Regions from separate parts of the Rhodobacter capsulatus SB 1003 genome, predicted to be linked through region 1. Evidence: riboswitches for the same ligand, from Rfam matches in the RefSeq annotation. Region 1 holds a riboswitch; each other region holds the start of a gene.
What was found. Region 1 has a riboswitch for cobalamin ahead of RCAP_RS16580 (hypothetical protein). Riboswitches for the same ligand answer to the same signal wherever they lie in the genome.
Positions count from the first base shown of each region.

Region 1 (4,819 bases):
AGGTAATCGGCAAAGCCGAGCGGCGCCTTTTCGATCTCTTCGGCGGTGACGACGGTGACGGTCGCGCCGGTGCGGCTGAGCTTGACCGGCTCGGAGGAGGCGGTGACGGAAATCGTGTCCAGATCGGTGATCTCCTCCTGCGCCAGCGCGGGGGCGGCGGCAGAGGCGAAAGCGGCAGAGAGCAGGGCAAGACGCGACAGAGGCGGCATCGGACAGACCTTCGGTTCGGGCAAGACGGCCCGGCATGAGAGATGTCACGGAAAAGCTGGGCTTTCCGCAGACGGCGACAGCTCACCTCTGCGGACAGACCGCTCCCGTGGCGCCCCTCGCGCCCGGGTGGGTGATCGTCCAAGCAGGTCTCCTGGCTCACGGGTCTTCGCTTCGTCGGCCTTCCCGGGAAATCCCAGTGGCATGTCGACGTCGCTCGCCGCTCACAGTTGCGGGGGCAGCCACGGTCTGGGCCCGGGGGCCGTTCCGTGTTCCCTTTCAATCCGACCCGCAGGCCGGAACTTGGACGGGACACAACCAAGACGAAATCCCCCCGCAGGTCAAGCGGTGCTTTCCCGCGGCCGCGGTTCGGGCGCCGGCACCGGGGCGACCTCCCCCGGCACGGCGGCTTCGCGGTGAGGGGGCCGGACGGCGGCGGTTTCCCAAGCCATTGCAAGGGCTTCGCTCTCCTTTCCCGTGCCCTGGCCCGGGCTGCCGAAGCGCTGCCAAAGCGTGGTGACATGTCGCACCGGCCGCAGCCCGGACCAGCCGATCGGCCCCGTCGCGGTGATCGCCCAAAGCCCGGGCGCGGGCAGCGAGACCCGGAACCGGCCCTCGCGGTCGGTTTCGGCGACGATCCAGAGCGGCGCCCCGTGGTCGGGCAGGGCTTGCACCTGCGTGCCGACGGGTTCCGCCCCGACCCGTTCCAGATGCACCGTCGTCGCCGTCAGCGGATGCCCCTGCGCCAGCACCCGCGCCGAAAACCGCATCCCGGGCAGGAACCCGGGCGAGAGCAGGTCGGGCAGGATCTCGACGGCGAGGCCAAGCGGCTCGGGGGTGGCGGTCGCGGCGCCGCGCAGGACGAAACAGGCGGCCGCATGCTGCACCAGCCCGCGGCCCTCGGGATCGCGCCCGACCGGGGCCTCGGCGTGGATCCGGTGCAGCCCCGGCGCCGACAGATCGACCCGGGTCCGCCAGGCGCGCGCGGCATTGCCCGCGCCCTGCAGCAGATCCGCCGTCAGCCCGGAGGTCAGATCGGTGCGGCGGGCGCCGTGCTGGTGAAACACCGCAAGCGGCGCGGCAAGGTCAAGCACCGCGCCGCCGCCCAAAGGATCGCCGAGGGCAAGGGTCAGGACGCCGCCCGTCTCGGGCAGATGCGCCATCAGCCCCGGCGTGGCGGGGCGGGGGATCGACAGCAGCGCGCGGGCGGCGGCCATCAGGTTTCCGTGCAAGAACATGGTCGTTTCCTTCCGGGGCGCGGTCCGGGGCAACCGGCCGCAAGACGCGAAAGGACGAAGGGATGTGGCCCCGGAGGGCCGGGCAGAAAGCCGGGCCCCGGGGGCCAGACGCGCACCCCGGCGTCCGGTGAAACCGGGCCTTGGCCCGGGGGGTGGCAGGTCTCCTGGCTTGCGGGTCCGGGCTCGGGTCGGCCTTCCCGGGGCATCCCCAGTGGCATCTTCGACCGTCGCTCGCCGCTTACAGTTGCGGGGGCAGCTGCGGGTTTGCCGTTCGGCGCACCGCATTCCCTTTTCATCCCCGCATGAACGGGGAACCAATCCCGCCTTGGTTGTGCCAGCCGCCGCCGCCCGCGTCAATCGGCTTCCGTCGTCCGCGGTTTTCGCCGCAGGCGGCTTTCGTCGCGGACCGTTGACAGTGGCGCGGCGTGGGGTCATCTTGCCCGGGCCTTGGTTCCGCGGCTGATCCCGCGGACGAAGAGGGAAGCCGGTGCAAGTCCGGCGCTGCCCCCGCAACTGTAAGCGGCAAGCCCCGAGCACGGCCACTGATCGCAGGATCGGGAAGGCGCAAGGGGCGTTCGAGCCGCAAGCCAGGAGACCTGCCAGGCCGAAACCATCCCGGGCGGCGGGCCCGGAGGCAGGGTGCCCCGGTCTGTCCGGGGCCTGTCCCCTTACCGCTTTCCGGCCCACTGCCAAAGGAACGGTATGGTGCCGAAAGACAAGACCTTCCCCGGGGCCCGGCGCGGCCCTTTTCCGGCGCATCGGCGCCGTCCGTTGCCCGGGGGGCTTCGCCATGGCTGACGGAGGATCCCCGCCCGGCCTGTCCCCCTATCGGGTGCTGGGCTGCAGCACCTGCCGCCATGCCGATGCGCCCTGCCGCCCCGGCCTCGTCTTTCTGAACCGGCTGTGCCAGGCGCTTGCGCTGGCGCCGGTGGGGGCGGATTTCGACATCAGCGGCTCCGCCAGCCTGTGTTGCGGCACAAGGCTTTGCCCGGTGGTCTGGTGGGCCACGCCCGCGGGCGCCCGGCTTTGGGGCGATGTCGCCCCCGAGGTGCCGGTGGCGGCGCTGCTTGACCCGGACCCGGCCGCCCCCTTGCGCGCCGCCGCCGAGATCACCGCCGGGCCGGGCCTGCTGCACTGATCCCGCCGAACCTTCCGGTGCCGGGGCTGCCCCGGCGCCGTCCTTGCCTGCCGACCGAACGGATGCTGCCATGACCCTCTCGCTTCCCGACCACGATCCGGTGCCGCCGCTGCCCGATCTTGACCTGCCGTTGCTGACCCCGCCGCCGCCGCGGCGCGGCCGGGCGCTGATGATCCAGGGCACCAGTTCCGATGTCGGCAAAAGCCTGCTCGTTGCCGGGCTGGCCCGCGCCTATGCAAGGCGCGGGCTGAAGGTGGCGCCGTTCAAGGCGCAGAACATGTCGAACAATGCCGCCGTCACCGTGGACAGCGACCTGCCCCCCGGCCCCGACGGCCAGCCCCGGCGCGGCGAGATCGGCCGGGCACAGGCGCTGCAGGCCCGCGCCGCCGGGGTGGCGCCCTCGATCCACATGAACCCGGTTCTGCTCAAGCCGCAGGCGCTGGTCGGCTCGCAGGTGGTGCTGCGCGGCCGGGCGCTGGGCAACTGGCCCGCGCGGCATTACCACCATCTGAAACCCTTCCTGCTGCCCGCGGTGATGGACAGCTACCGCCGCGTCGCCGCCGAGGCCGATCTGGTGCTGGTCGAAGGCGCGGGGGCGGCGACCGAGACCTGGATCAAGCATTGCGACATCACCAACATGCGTCTGGCCGAAGAGGCCGATCTGCCGGTGGTTCTGCTGACCGACAACGACCGCGGCGGGGCGCTGGCCGCTGTCGTCGGCAGCTGGATGCTGCATGACGACGCCGAGCGGGCGCGGGTGAAAGGTATTCTGGTCAACAAGTTCCGCGGCTATTTCTCGCTTTACGAACCGGCCTGCCGGACCATGACCGAGATCACCGGCTGGCCCTTCCTGGGCGTCGCGCGCTGGTTCGAGGCGGCGGGGCAGCTGCCGGCCGAGGATGCGCTGGCGCTGGAGCGTCCCGCGACGGGCAACGGCGCGGGGCTGATCGTCGCCGTGCCGCATCTCGATGGCGTGGCGAATTTCGACGACCTTGATCCCCTGGGCGCCGAGCCGGGCGTCGATCTGCGCTGGGTCCGCCATGGCCAGCCGATCCCGCCCGAGGCCGATGTGGTGCTGTTGCCGGGATCAAAAACCACCCGCGCCGCGCTGGCCACGCTGCGCGCGCAGGGCTGGGATGTGGACATCCGCGCGCATCTGCGCCGCGGCGGCCGCGTTGTCGGGATTTGCGCGGGGTTTCAGATGCTTGGCCATGTCGTGCGCGATCCCGAAGGGATCGAGGGCCCGGCGGGCGAGACCGAGGGGCTGGGGCTGCTCGATCTGGAAACCGTGATGACGCGCGACAAGATGCTGACCGAGGTGCAGGCGACCGATGCGGTCAGCGGTCACGGTCTGACGGGCTACGAGATGCATATGGGCCGCACCACCGGGCCGGGGCTTGCGCAGCCGTGGTTCCGGCTTGACGGCCGCCCCGAGGGGGCGGTGTCGCATGATGGCCGGGTGATGGGGACCTATCTGCACGGGCTTTTTGGCGCCGACGGCTTTCGCGGCCATTGGATCACCGCGATGGGCGGGCGGGCCTCGGGCCTCGATCACGCCGCGCAGATCGAGACGACGCTTGACGCTCTGGCCGATCAGCTGGAGCAGGACCTCGATCTGGACGCGCTGCTGGCGCTGGCGAAATGACGGCGCGGCGGCTGATGGTGCTGGGCACCGGCTCGGATGTGGGGAAAAGCCTGTTCGTCGCGGGGCTGGCGCGGGCCTTCACCCGGCGCGGCCTGAAGGTGGCGCCCTTCAAGGCGCAGAACATGTCGAACAACGCGGCGGTGACGGCGGATGGCGGCGAGATCGGCCGGGCGCAGGCGTTGCAGGCGCGGGCGGCGGGGGTTCCCCTGTCCGTCCACATGAACCCGGTTCTGCTCAAGCCCGACAGCGATGTCGATGCGCAGGTGGTGGTGCAGGGGCAGGTTTTGGGCCGCTTTTCCGCCGCCGACTATCAGGCGCTGAAACCCGGCCTGCGGGGGCAGGTGATCGAGAGCCTGGATCACCTCTCGGCCAGCCATGATCTGGTGCTGATCGAGGGGGCGGGCAGCGGCGCCGAACGCTACCTGCGCCCGCAGGACATTTCGAACATGGGTCTGGCCGAGGCCGCGGATCTGCCGGTGCTGCTTCTGGGCGACGAATCGCGCGGCGGGGTGACGGCGGCGGTGATCGGGCATCATCACCTTTGGACCGCTTCCGAACGCGCCCGGGTGGGCGGCGTGATCGTGACGAAAT
Region 1 covers NC_014034.1:3,549,670-3,554,488, reverse strand. Annotated here, with positions in the region: gene RCAP_RS16590 (TonB-dependent receptor plug domain-containing protein) at 1-209, opposite strand, end outside; cobalamin riboswitch at 335-529, opposite strand; gene RCAP_RS16585 (DUF4198 domain-containing protein) at 549-1,445, opposite strand; cobalamin riboswitch at 1,599-1,762, opposite strand; cobalamin riboswitch at 1,877-2,063, shown strand; gene RCAP_RS16580 (hypothetical protein) at 2,236-2,583, shown strand; gene RCAP_RS16575 (cobyric acid synthase) at 2,654-4,228, shown strand; gene RCAP_RS16570 (cobyric acid synthase) at 4,225-4,819, shown strand, end outside.

Region 2 (4,819 bases), 1.4 Mb from region 1:
GCTGTTCGGGCGTGCCGCGGTTGGCGATGTGATCGGCTCGGGGGCCGTGCGTCTTTGCCAGCCAGTCGCGGTTCGCCCCAAGACCGCCCGAGGCCAGAACCAGCGCCTGCGTGGTGATCCGATGCGTGCCGACCGTGACCGTCAGCGGGCCGTCATGCGCCGGATCGAAGGCCTCGGGCGGCAGGCGGTCGACGGCGATCCCGGCGCGGATCTCGACGCCCAGACGCCGCGCCCGGGACAGAAGCGCATTCGTCAGCGCCTGACCGCCGCCGCGCAAAAACACCGTGCGGCGGGAATAGGGCAGATTGCCCGCGGCCCAGGGTTCCAGCCGCACGCCCTGCGCCAAAAGCCAGTCCGCCAGATCGCGCGAGCCCTCGGCCAGCACCCGGGCGAGATCCGGATCGCCCGCGCCGACGCGGAGCAGATCGCGCTCGAACTCCTCGGCCGGGTAGCTGTCGCGCTGAAACGGCGTCTCGATGTCCGAAGCGACGCGGATGTTGCGCCCGTGCCGGGCATTGCCGCCCAGCCGCGCCGGGGGGGCGGCGTCGAGCACCAGCACCGAGGCGCCCGCCCGCGCCGCCTCGATCGCAGCGCAAAGCCCGGCCAGCCCCGCGCCGATGACAAGGACGCCGACCGAGGCGGGCAAAGGGGGTTGGGGGGCGGGCGTCTGATCCATGGCGGCAAGGTAACGCAAGGCGCGGGCAAGGAAAACCGGGCTAACGCCGGGTCCAGCCCGCCATCTGCGCCGCAAGCGCGTCGCGGGTCCGCGGCAGCGCGCTTCGGGGGCCAAAAGGCCGTGATCGCGCGCGCGAAAGCGCCAGATCGATCACCAGGGGCGGGCGCAGCCCACCCTGTGCCAGCGTCGCGCGGTCGGAGAGCACCGCCGCGGCCGCCCCCTCGGCCAGAACGCGGCCGGTGCGAAAGAGCGCCACCCGGTCCGCCAGAGCGGCGGCGAGTTCGACATCATGGGTGGAAAAGACCAGCGTCATGCCCGCGGCGCGCAGCCCGTGCAACAGGGTCAGAAGCTGCTCGGTCCCGGCCAGATCAAGCCCGGCGGTGGGTTCATCGAGCAACAGCACCTCGGGGCGCATCGCCACCGCGCCCGCAATCGCCACGCGCCGCTTCTGCCCGCCCGAGAGCATATGCGTGGGCCGGTCGCGCAGATCGGAAATCGAGAGCGCCGCAAGGGCCTCTTCAACCCGGGCGCGGGCCTCGGCCTCGGAGAGGCCAAGGTTCAAGGGCCCGAAAGAGACATCCTCGAAAACCGTCGCGGCGAAAAGCTGGTCGTCGGCATCCTGCAACACAAGACCGACGCGGCGGCGCCAGTCGGTCAGATCCTTGCGGGAATGGCCGGTGGCGGTGCCCCCCAGCAGCACCCGGCCCGATTGCGGGCGCAACGTGCCGTTCAGATGCAAAAGCAGCGTCGATTTTCCGGCGCCATTCGGGCCAAGGATGGCCAGGCTTTCGCCCTGCGGCACGGCAAGCGAGAGATCATCAAGCGCTTTCACGCCGCCCGGGAAAGCGTAAGTCAGGGCCTCGGCGGCCAGGATCGGGGTCACAGCAACACTCCGGCCGCAAGGATCGCGGCTTGCAAGGTCAGGATCAGGCCAAGCACAAGCGGCGAGGCCGCGGGCCGGGTCGAAAGTACCCGCATCTCGCCCTGCCAGTTGCGCGCCGCAAGCCCGGTTTCAAGACGCCGGGCGCGGTCGAGCGCGCGCGGCAGCAGCGCCGCGATCACCTGTGCGGTCGAGCGCAGCCAGCGCCGCCGGGTGGCATGGCCCAGACGCGCGCGCTGCGCGGTGGTCATCGCCGCCGCTTCCTCGGCCAGAATGAAAACAAAGCGATAGGTCAAAAGTGCAATCTCGATCAGTTCGGCGGGCACGCGCCAGCGGCGCAGACCGGAGAGCAGATCGGCGGCGGGCGTGGTGGTGGCGAGAAACAGAAGGCAGCAGGTCGCGGCGCTGGCCCGCATCACCAGCGCGGCGGCCTTGGCCGGGCCCTGAGGCGCAAGGCCGATGCCGTCGGGTCCGATCTGGATCAGCAGCACCGCGGCCCCGGTGGTCAGAAAGCCCAGCGGCAGCACCGCGACCGCGGCCCAGAAGCGCAAAGGCACCCGAGCGCCCAGAAAGGTGAAGGCCAGGATCGCGACCGTGACCAGAACCGCGCCCGGAAACGGCGGCACGGTCACGGCAAGCGCCAGAAAACCAAGACCGATCAGGCACTTCTCGGCCAGCGGGCGGTTGCGCCAGCGGCCTTGCGCGGCGACCCGATCGATCGAGGCGATACTCATTCCGCGGGGAAGGACCGGGGCGCGGGGGCGTTCTGCTCGCGGGTCTTTGCGGCACCCTGACGGCGGCCGATCACCAGCCCCACGACAAAGGCGCCAAGGGCCGCCTGCAGCGCGAAGAACAGGCTTTCAACCTCGCCGCTCGGCGGCTCCCAGAGCGGATCGGCCCAGGGGGCAAAGCCCGGCACGGTCGCCTCGATCAGCTCGGCCGCCTGCCCGTCGGCACCGCCGAATTCCCCGCCCATCAGAAGCGGCACCACCACCAGCGCCACGGTTCCGGCCAGCAGCCACAATGTCCGTTTGCTGCTCATCAGCGTGCCTCCCCGGCCAGAATGCGCAATTTGTCCTTGTCATCGACCTTGCCCGCCAGCGCATCGACGACGATCACGGTCAGGAAGCCCTCGGCAATCGCCAGCGGGATCTGCGTCAGCGCGAAGACCGAGCCGAATTTCAGCGCCGCGCCGAGGAAGCCCGAAACCGGATCGGGGTAAGCCAGCGCCAGCTGCAGCGAGGTGGTCACATAGGTCGCCAGATCGCCGAGGAAAGCGGCCAGAAACACCGCCACCGCCATCGAGGCCCCGGCCTTGCCCGCCAGTTTATAGACGCCCCAGGCCACCCAGGGCCCGACGATCGCCATCGAGAAGGCATTGGCGCCAAGCGTCGTCAGACCGCCATGCGCCAGCAAAAGCGCCTGAAACAGCAGCACGATCACCCCAAGCACTGCCATGACCGAGGGGCCGAAGACGACCGCGCCCAGCCCGGTGCCGGTCGGATGCGAGCACGAGCCGGTGACGGACGGAATTTTCAGCGCCGAGAGCACGAAGGCAAAGGCCCCCGAGGCGGCAAGGGTCATCCGGGCCTCGGGACGCTCGGCGACGATCTTGCGGATCTTCACCGCGCCCGCGACGACAAAGGGGCCGGCGGCAAGGGACCAGCCAATGGCATGGGTGACGGGCAGATAGCCCTCCATGATATGCATGCGAACAACTCCACATCGAACGCGCCGCTTTCGGATTGACCGGAGACACCCCGCCCCGGGAAGGCTTGCGACGCCAGAGCGATGGCAGGTCTCCTGACTTGCGGTTCGATCAACTCGGGTCACCTTCCCGGCCGTTCTCCCCGGTGGATCGGGGGGGCCAGTGGTCTTCGACCGTCGTCTCGCCGCTCACAGTTGCGGGGGCAGCCACGGATTAGGCCCCTGATGGGTAATCCTCACCGTGTTCCCTATTAATCCCGTCCAGTTGGGAACCATCGCCTGTTGGAGTAGCCGCGCCGCGGGGCGAGGTCAAGGCCGGGAAGCGTCACGCCGCGGGCACATTGCGACGCAGCAGGTAGATGTCCATCACCCAGCCGTGCCGGGCGCGCAGATCGGCGCGGGCCTGCAGGATTTCATCGGTGACCTCGGCCACGGGCCCCCTGATCAGCACCTCTTCGGGCATGGCCACACAGGCGCCCCAGAAGATCGTCAGCCCGTCGGGCGGCAGGCTTTGAAACGAGCATTCACCGTCCAGCATCGCCACCACCGTCTCGGTGCCCGCGGGCCAGCCGTGATCGCGCAATTGCCGCCCCGTCGTGATGACGACCGGCGCGCCGATGTCATTCAACGGAATCGCATGGGCGGCGCAAAGCGCCTGAATCGCGGTGATGCCGGGGATGACTTTCGTCGTGAGCGGCAGGCGGGATTTCAGCCGTTCGGCGATGCGCAAGGTGCTGTCATAAAGCGAGGGATCGCCCCAGACGAGCAGCGCCACCCGCCCCTCAAGCCCCGGAACATGCGCGGTGATTTCCGAAAGCCAGGTCTCGGCGATGGCATCGTGCCAGTCGTCCACCCCCTTGCGATAGGAGGGGTTCGACGCGTCGCGGACGGGCAGCGCGAAGTCGATGACCTTGGTGGCCGGGTTCGTCAGATGCGCGGCACAGATCTGGCGCCGCAGCCCGGCCAGATCGGATTTGTCGGCGCCCTTGAGCGGGATCAGGATCAGATCGGCGGCATTCATCGCATCGACCGCCTGCCCGGTGATGTGGCGCGGATTGCCGGTGCCGATGCCGATCAGGGAAAGCTCGATCATCTCAGGCCTCCGGCGCGTAAAGCGGACCATAAAGAATGAGCGCGGGCTTGTCGGAGCGTTCCGCGGCAAGGCTTGCGGCAAGATCGGTCACGGTCGAGCGGGTGACGCTTTGCCCGGGGTGGCCCACGGCCTCGGCCAGAAGCGCGGGCGTATCGGGGGCCAGCCCATGCGCGATCAGATCGGCGGCCAGTTTCGGAAAGGTGCGCTTGCCCATGAAGACGACGGTCGTCGCCCCCTTGTCGGCCAGCGCCGCCCAGTTCAGCCCCTCGGGCAGATCGCCCGTCACATCGGCGCCGGTGACGAATTGCACCCGCCGCGCGGTCAGACGGCGGGTCAGCGGCAGCCCGGACGCGGCGGCGGCGGCGCAGGCCGAGGGCACGCCGGGGATGATCTCGTAGCCGATGCCCGCGCCGGTCAGCGCGTCCAGTTCTTCCTCAAGCCGGCCGAAAAGCCCGGAATCGCC
Region 2 covers NC_014034.1:2,193,783-2,198,601, forward strand. Annotated here, with positions in the region: gene cobZ (precorrin-3B synthase CobZ) at 1-676, opposite strand, end outside; gene RCAP_RS10105 (energy-coupling factor ABC transporter ATP-binding protein) at 717-1,559, opposite strand; gene cbiQ (cobalt ECF transporter T component CbiQ) at 1,556-2,290, opposite strand; gene RCAP_RS10115 (energy-coupling factor ABC transporter substrate-binding protein) at 2,287-2,598, opposite strand; gene RCAP_RS10120 (energy-coupling factor ABC transporter permease) at 2,598-3,266, opposite strand; cobalamin riboswitch at 3,333-3,554, opposite strand; gene cobF (precorrin-6A synthase (deacetylating)) at 3,589-4,356, opposite strand; gene cobA (uroporphyrinogen-III C-methyltransferase) at 4,358-4,819, opposite strand, start outside.
Region 2: it holds a riboswitch for cobalamin, as region 1 does, so the genes downstream of both, RCAP_RS10120 (energy-coupling factor ABC transporter permease) here and RCAP_RS16580 (hypothetical protein) in region 1, are expected to answer to the same signal.

Region 3 (4,819 bases), 1.0 Mb from region 1:
GGTTTTTCCGCCCGCGGCCGCGGCTCGGGTTTCGGCTTTGGCGGCGGGGGCTTCGGTTTCTCCTCGGCGCGCTTTGGTGGCGTGATCTTCGGGGGCTCGGGCGGCAAAAGCACCGGATCGGGCAGCCGCACCTGGGGAATGTCGATCACCGGCGCGGTCAGCGGCAGCGCCATCTCGGGCTCGGGCAGCTGGATCTGCGGCGCCAGATCGACGAAGGTCGCGGCGATCGCTTCGAGGCCGTCCAGATCCTCGCCGCCCGCGCCCGCCGCCACCAGCGCCGCGGGGGCGGCCTCGGTCTGCGAGAGCACGGAAACCGCGACCGCATGCAGCGCCAGCGAGAGCGCCAGCCCCCACAGAAGCGCCCGCCCGGGCACTTCGGGCGGATCGGTCAGCGCAAGGCTCACGGCGCGGCCTCCTCCAGCCCGACAAGGCCGATCTTCAGATAGCCGCCCGCGCGCAGCTGGTTCAAAAGCCCCATCATCTCTCCGTAAGGCACGGATTTGTCGGCGGAAACAAAGATGCGTGTGGCCAGATCGCCCTGTGTCGCCTCGGCCAGCCTTGCGGGCAGATCGGTCGCACTGACCGGATCGCGGCCCAGCATCAGCCCCTTTTCGGCGCTGAGCGACAGCACGACCGGCTCGGGCGGGCGCGGTTGCGGCTGGCCCGAGGCCACCGGCAGATCCAGCGGCACATCGACGGTCGAGAGCGGCGCGGCGACCATGAAGATGATCAAAAGCACCAGCATCACATCGATGAAGGGCGTGATGTTGATCGCGGCTTCGGGGGTCAGATCCTCGCCGTCAGACAGCCGGACCGCCATTATTCCGCCACCAGATGCAGGGATTTCACCGTGGGCGCCAGCCGCGCCCGGTCCAGATCGCGCGAGAGCGTGCGTTCGACCAGCGCCGCCGCATCGGTCAGCGCGGCGCGGTAGCCGCCGACGGCGCGGGTCAGGTGGTTGTAAAGCAGCACCGCCGGGATCGCCGCGACAAGGCCGAGCGCCGTGGCCATCAGCGCCTCGGCGATGCCGGGGGCGACGACGGCCAGGTTCGACGAGCCGCTTTCGGCAATGCCGACAAAGGCGTTCATGATGCCCCAGACGGTGCCGAACAGCCCGACGAAGGGCGCGGTCGAGCCGATCGAGCCCACCGCCGTCACCCCCGATTGCATCGCCCGCGCCGCCCCGGCCTCGATCCGGGTCAGATCGATCGCGACGCGCTCCTTGATGCCCGCATCCGGCAGCCCCGCCGAGGCACCGATTTCCGCACGTGCCGCCGCCTGCATCCGCGCCACAATCCCGCCGCTCAGCGCCGCGCCAAGCGTGCCGCGCGCCGCCAGCACCCGGTAATCGCGCGTCAGGCGGCGGCGGGCGCGCGTCAGCTGCACCAGCTTGCCCGCCCAGATCGCCCAGGCCAGCACCGAGGCCGCAAGCAGCCCCAGCATCACGCCCTGCACCAGAATATCGGCATGGGCAAACATCGCCAGCGGCGTCAGCGCCTCGGAGGCGGCGGCGGCGCGCAGGGTCTCGGCCAGACCCGAAAGCCCGACACGGTCAAGAAACAGGATCAGCGTGCTATCGGCAGCGGCGGGAACGACGGGCGGCATGGCAGACCTCGGGGGCGTTCAGGGCGGAAAGGGGCGGCTGGCGGAAGGCTGGCTTTGTCCTCTCCTGCGCTTGTTGAGTGAACTTGTCAAGTAATGGACGGGGCAAGCGCCGGGCCATCTTGGCCGCGGTCCGGCGCGCGGGGGCGGCAGGCGGCGGCAGGCTGGGGCAAGGCGGCATCGGTCGGACCTTTCGGCTCGGGCCGAAGGGCCCGGCAGGGGGGATGTCGCGGAAAAGCTGGGCTTTCCGCAGACGGCGGGCCACCACTGCGGAACGGGCCGCTTCCGCGGCGCCCCTCGCGCCCCGGAAAGGGTGAATGTCCAAGCAGGTCTCCTGGCTCGCGGGTCTTCGCTCTGTCGGCCTTCCCGGGCGGGCCCAGTGGCATGTCGACGTCGCTCGCCGCTCACAGTTGCGGGGGCAGCCACGGTCTGGGCCCGGAGGCCGTTCCGTGTTCCCTTTCAATCCGACCCGCAGGCCGGAACTTGAACACGTCAAGCCAAATCCAATTTCGCCGCCGCGTCAAGCCGGAAGCGGGGCTTGGCCCGGGCCGCTCAGCCCCGGGGCGGGGCGGGCGTGCGCAGGATGCAGGGGATGCGGAAATGCGCCGGGCTGGCCGGGCCGCCCTCGATCAGCGCGAAGACCTTGGCGATCATCCCGTCCACGTCCTGCTCGATCATGCCGACATTGTCCGGCAGTTGCGCGGCGAAAGCGTCATAGTCGAAACAGCCGTAGCGCATCCGCCCGGCATGATCGGGCACGGCGCGGTTGAGCCAGCGCACCACCCCCTCGAGGGTGATCGTCGAGTTCACGAAGAGCCCCGGCGGCAGCGCCCCCGCCCGCGCGTCGAGCGCCCGTTCGGCCTTGTCGGGCGAATAGCCGCAGGCCAGAATCGCCTCCTCGGGCAGGGGCAGGCCGCGTTCGGCATGGGCGGCGCGAAAGCCGCGGATCCGCTCGGCGGTGTTGTGATCGCCCGCCCGCCCGCCGATGAACAGCAGCGGCCCGGTGTAGCCCAGATCGTCGCGGCAACGATCCAGAATCAGATGCGTCAGCGTCTTTGCCCCGGCATAGTTGTCCGAGGTGACCGAGGCCGCCTTCGATCCCGGCAAATCGAGGTTGACCACCCGCACCCCGGCCGCGGCGCACAGATCGGCGATCCGGTCCGGGTCGGTCGCGCCATTCGCCACCAGACAATCGACCTGATAGGACAGAAGCGCCCGGGCGGCCTCGAATTCCAGCTCGGGGTCGCGCTGCGTGCAGGTCATCACCGGAAACATCCCATGCGCGCGGGCCACCGCCTCGAACCGCTCGGCCATCGCGCCGAAATAGCGGTTGTCATATTTCGGCACGATCATGCCGACGATGTTCGAGCGCTCCCGCCGCAGCAGGCTGGCCTGGAAATTCACCGCATAGCCCTGATCGCGCGCCAGTTCGGTGATCCGCTCGGCCAGCTTTTCGCTGATCCGCCGCTTCTTCCAGGACCCGTTCAGCACCGCGCTGACCGCGCTGGGCGAGGTTCCCGCCCGTTCGGCCAGGTCATAGATCGTGGGGCGCTTGCGGCCGGGGCCAAGGGTGTCGGTCATGCTTTCCCGTCATGTTGTCATCTTCCATCTTGACGTGAATCGAAACCGGATGCAATTCTGCTTCATCGATTGAGCAAGCTTGCGCAACCGATGAAGCAGGCGAGGCGGAGGCGTGGAGGAGGCGCAACCGGGTCGTGTCGGCACTGCCGGGCGGGTGCTTCGCCCCGGGCGGCCGGCGACGGGACCGGGCCAAGACCGGGCCTTGGCCTTGCGGATCATCCAGAGGAGGAGACCAGGATGAACAAGACGATTTCGCTGGCGGGGGCTTCGGTTCTTGTCGCGGCTTTCTTCGGCGCCGCGGCCAGCGCGCAGGAGGCGGCCACGGTGGCTTTCCTGATGCCCGACCAGGCCTCGACCCGTTACGAGCAGCACGATTTCCCCGGCTTCAAGGCGGCGATGGACAAGCTTTGCGCCGAGTGCACGGTGATCTATCAGAACGCCAATGCCGATGTGGCGCTGCAACAGCAGCAGTTCAACTCGGTGATCGCGCAGGGGGCCAAGGTGATCGTGCTCGATCCGGTCGACAGCGCCGCCGCCGCCGGTCTGGTGGAAATCGCGCAGTCGCAGGGCGTCAAGGTCATCGCCTATGACCGTCCGATCCCGGCGAAACCGGCCGATTACTACGTCTCCTTCGACAATGAGGGCATCGGCTATGCGATCGCGAAATCGCTGGTCGATCACATGAAGGCCTCGGGCGTGCCGGACGGCGCGGGGGTGCTGGAAATCAACGGCTCGCCCACCGATGCGGCCGCCGGTCTGATCCGCGACGGCATCCACCGCGCGCTGGAGGAATCGCCCTATACCAAGCTTTCCGAATTCGACACGCCCGATTGGGCGCCGCCGAAGGCGCAGGAATGGACCGCCGGGCAGATCACCCGCTTTGGCGATCAGATCAAGGGCATCGTCGCGGCCAATGACGGCACCGGCGGCGGCGCGATTGCGGCGCTGAAAGCGGCGGGCGTCGATCCGATCCCGCCGGTCACCGGCAACGACGCCACCATCGCGGCGCTGCAGCTGATCATCGCGGGCGATCAATACAACACGATCTCGAAACCCTCGGAAATCGTCGCCGAAGCTGCCGCGAACGTGGCCGTGACCTTCCTCAAGGGCGAAACCCCCGCGCCGAAAACCACGCTTTACGACACGCCCTCGGAGCTTTTCGTTCCGGCCGTGGTGACGCGCGAAAACATCAAGGCCGAGATCTTCGACAAGGGCATTCAGACCGCCGCCGAGATCTGCACCGGCGAATATGCCGAGGGCTGCAAGGCCCTGGGCATCGAGTAAGGTCCGGGCATCGAGTAAGGTCTGCGGATCGCGTAAGCTGTGACCGAAGGGCGCAGGCGGGCGACTGCCTGCGCCGCACTGGGGAGGAGAGCCTGATGGCTGTGAATGATGCGTCGCTTGCGCCCGCGCGCGAGCCGGTCCTGCGCCTGCGCGGGATCACCAAGACCTTTGGCGCCGTCTCGGCGCTGAGCGACATCGACCTTGACGTTCATGCGGGCGAGGTGGTGGCGCTGGTGGGCGACAATGGCGCGGGCAAAAGCACGCTGATCAAGATCCTGGCGGGGGTGTTTCAGCCCACATCGGGCACGATCGAATTCATGGGGCGGCCGGTCAGCATCGACAGCCCCTCGGC
Region 3 covers NC_014034.1:2,544,573-2,549,391, reverse strand. Annotated here, with positions in the region: gene RCAP_RS18565 (TonB family protein) at 1-404, opposite strand, end outside; gene exbD (TonB system transport protein ExbD) at 401-820, opposite strand; gene exbB (tonB-system energizer ExbB) at 820-1,605, opposite strand; cobalamin riboswitch at 1,910-2,104, opposite strand; gene RCAP_RS11730 (substrate-binding domain-containing protein) at 2,155-3,183, opposite strand; gene RCAP_RS11725 (ABC transporter substrate-binding protein) at 3,421-4,467, shown strand; gene RCAP_RS11720 (ATP-binding cassette domain-containing protein) at 4,563-4,819, shown strand, end outside.
Region 3: it holds a riboswitch for cobalamin, as region 1 does, so the genes downstream of both, exbB (tonB-system energizer ExbB) here and RCAP_RS16580 (hypothetical protein) in region 1, are expected to answer to the same signal.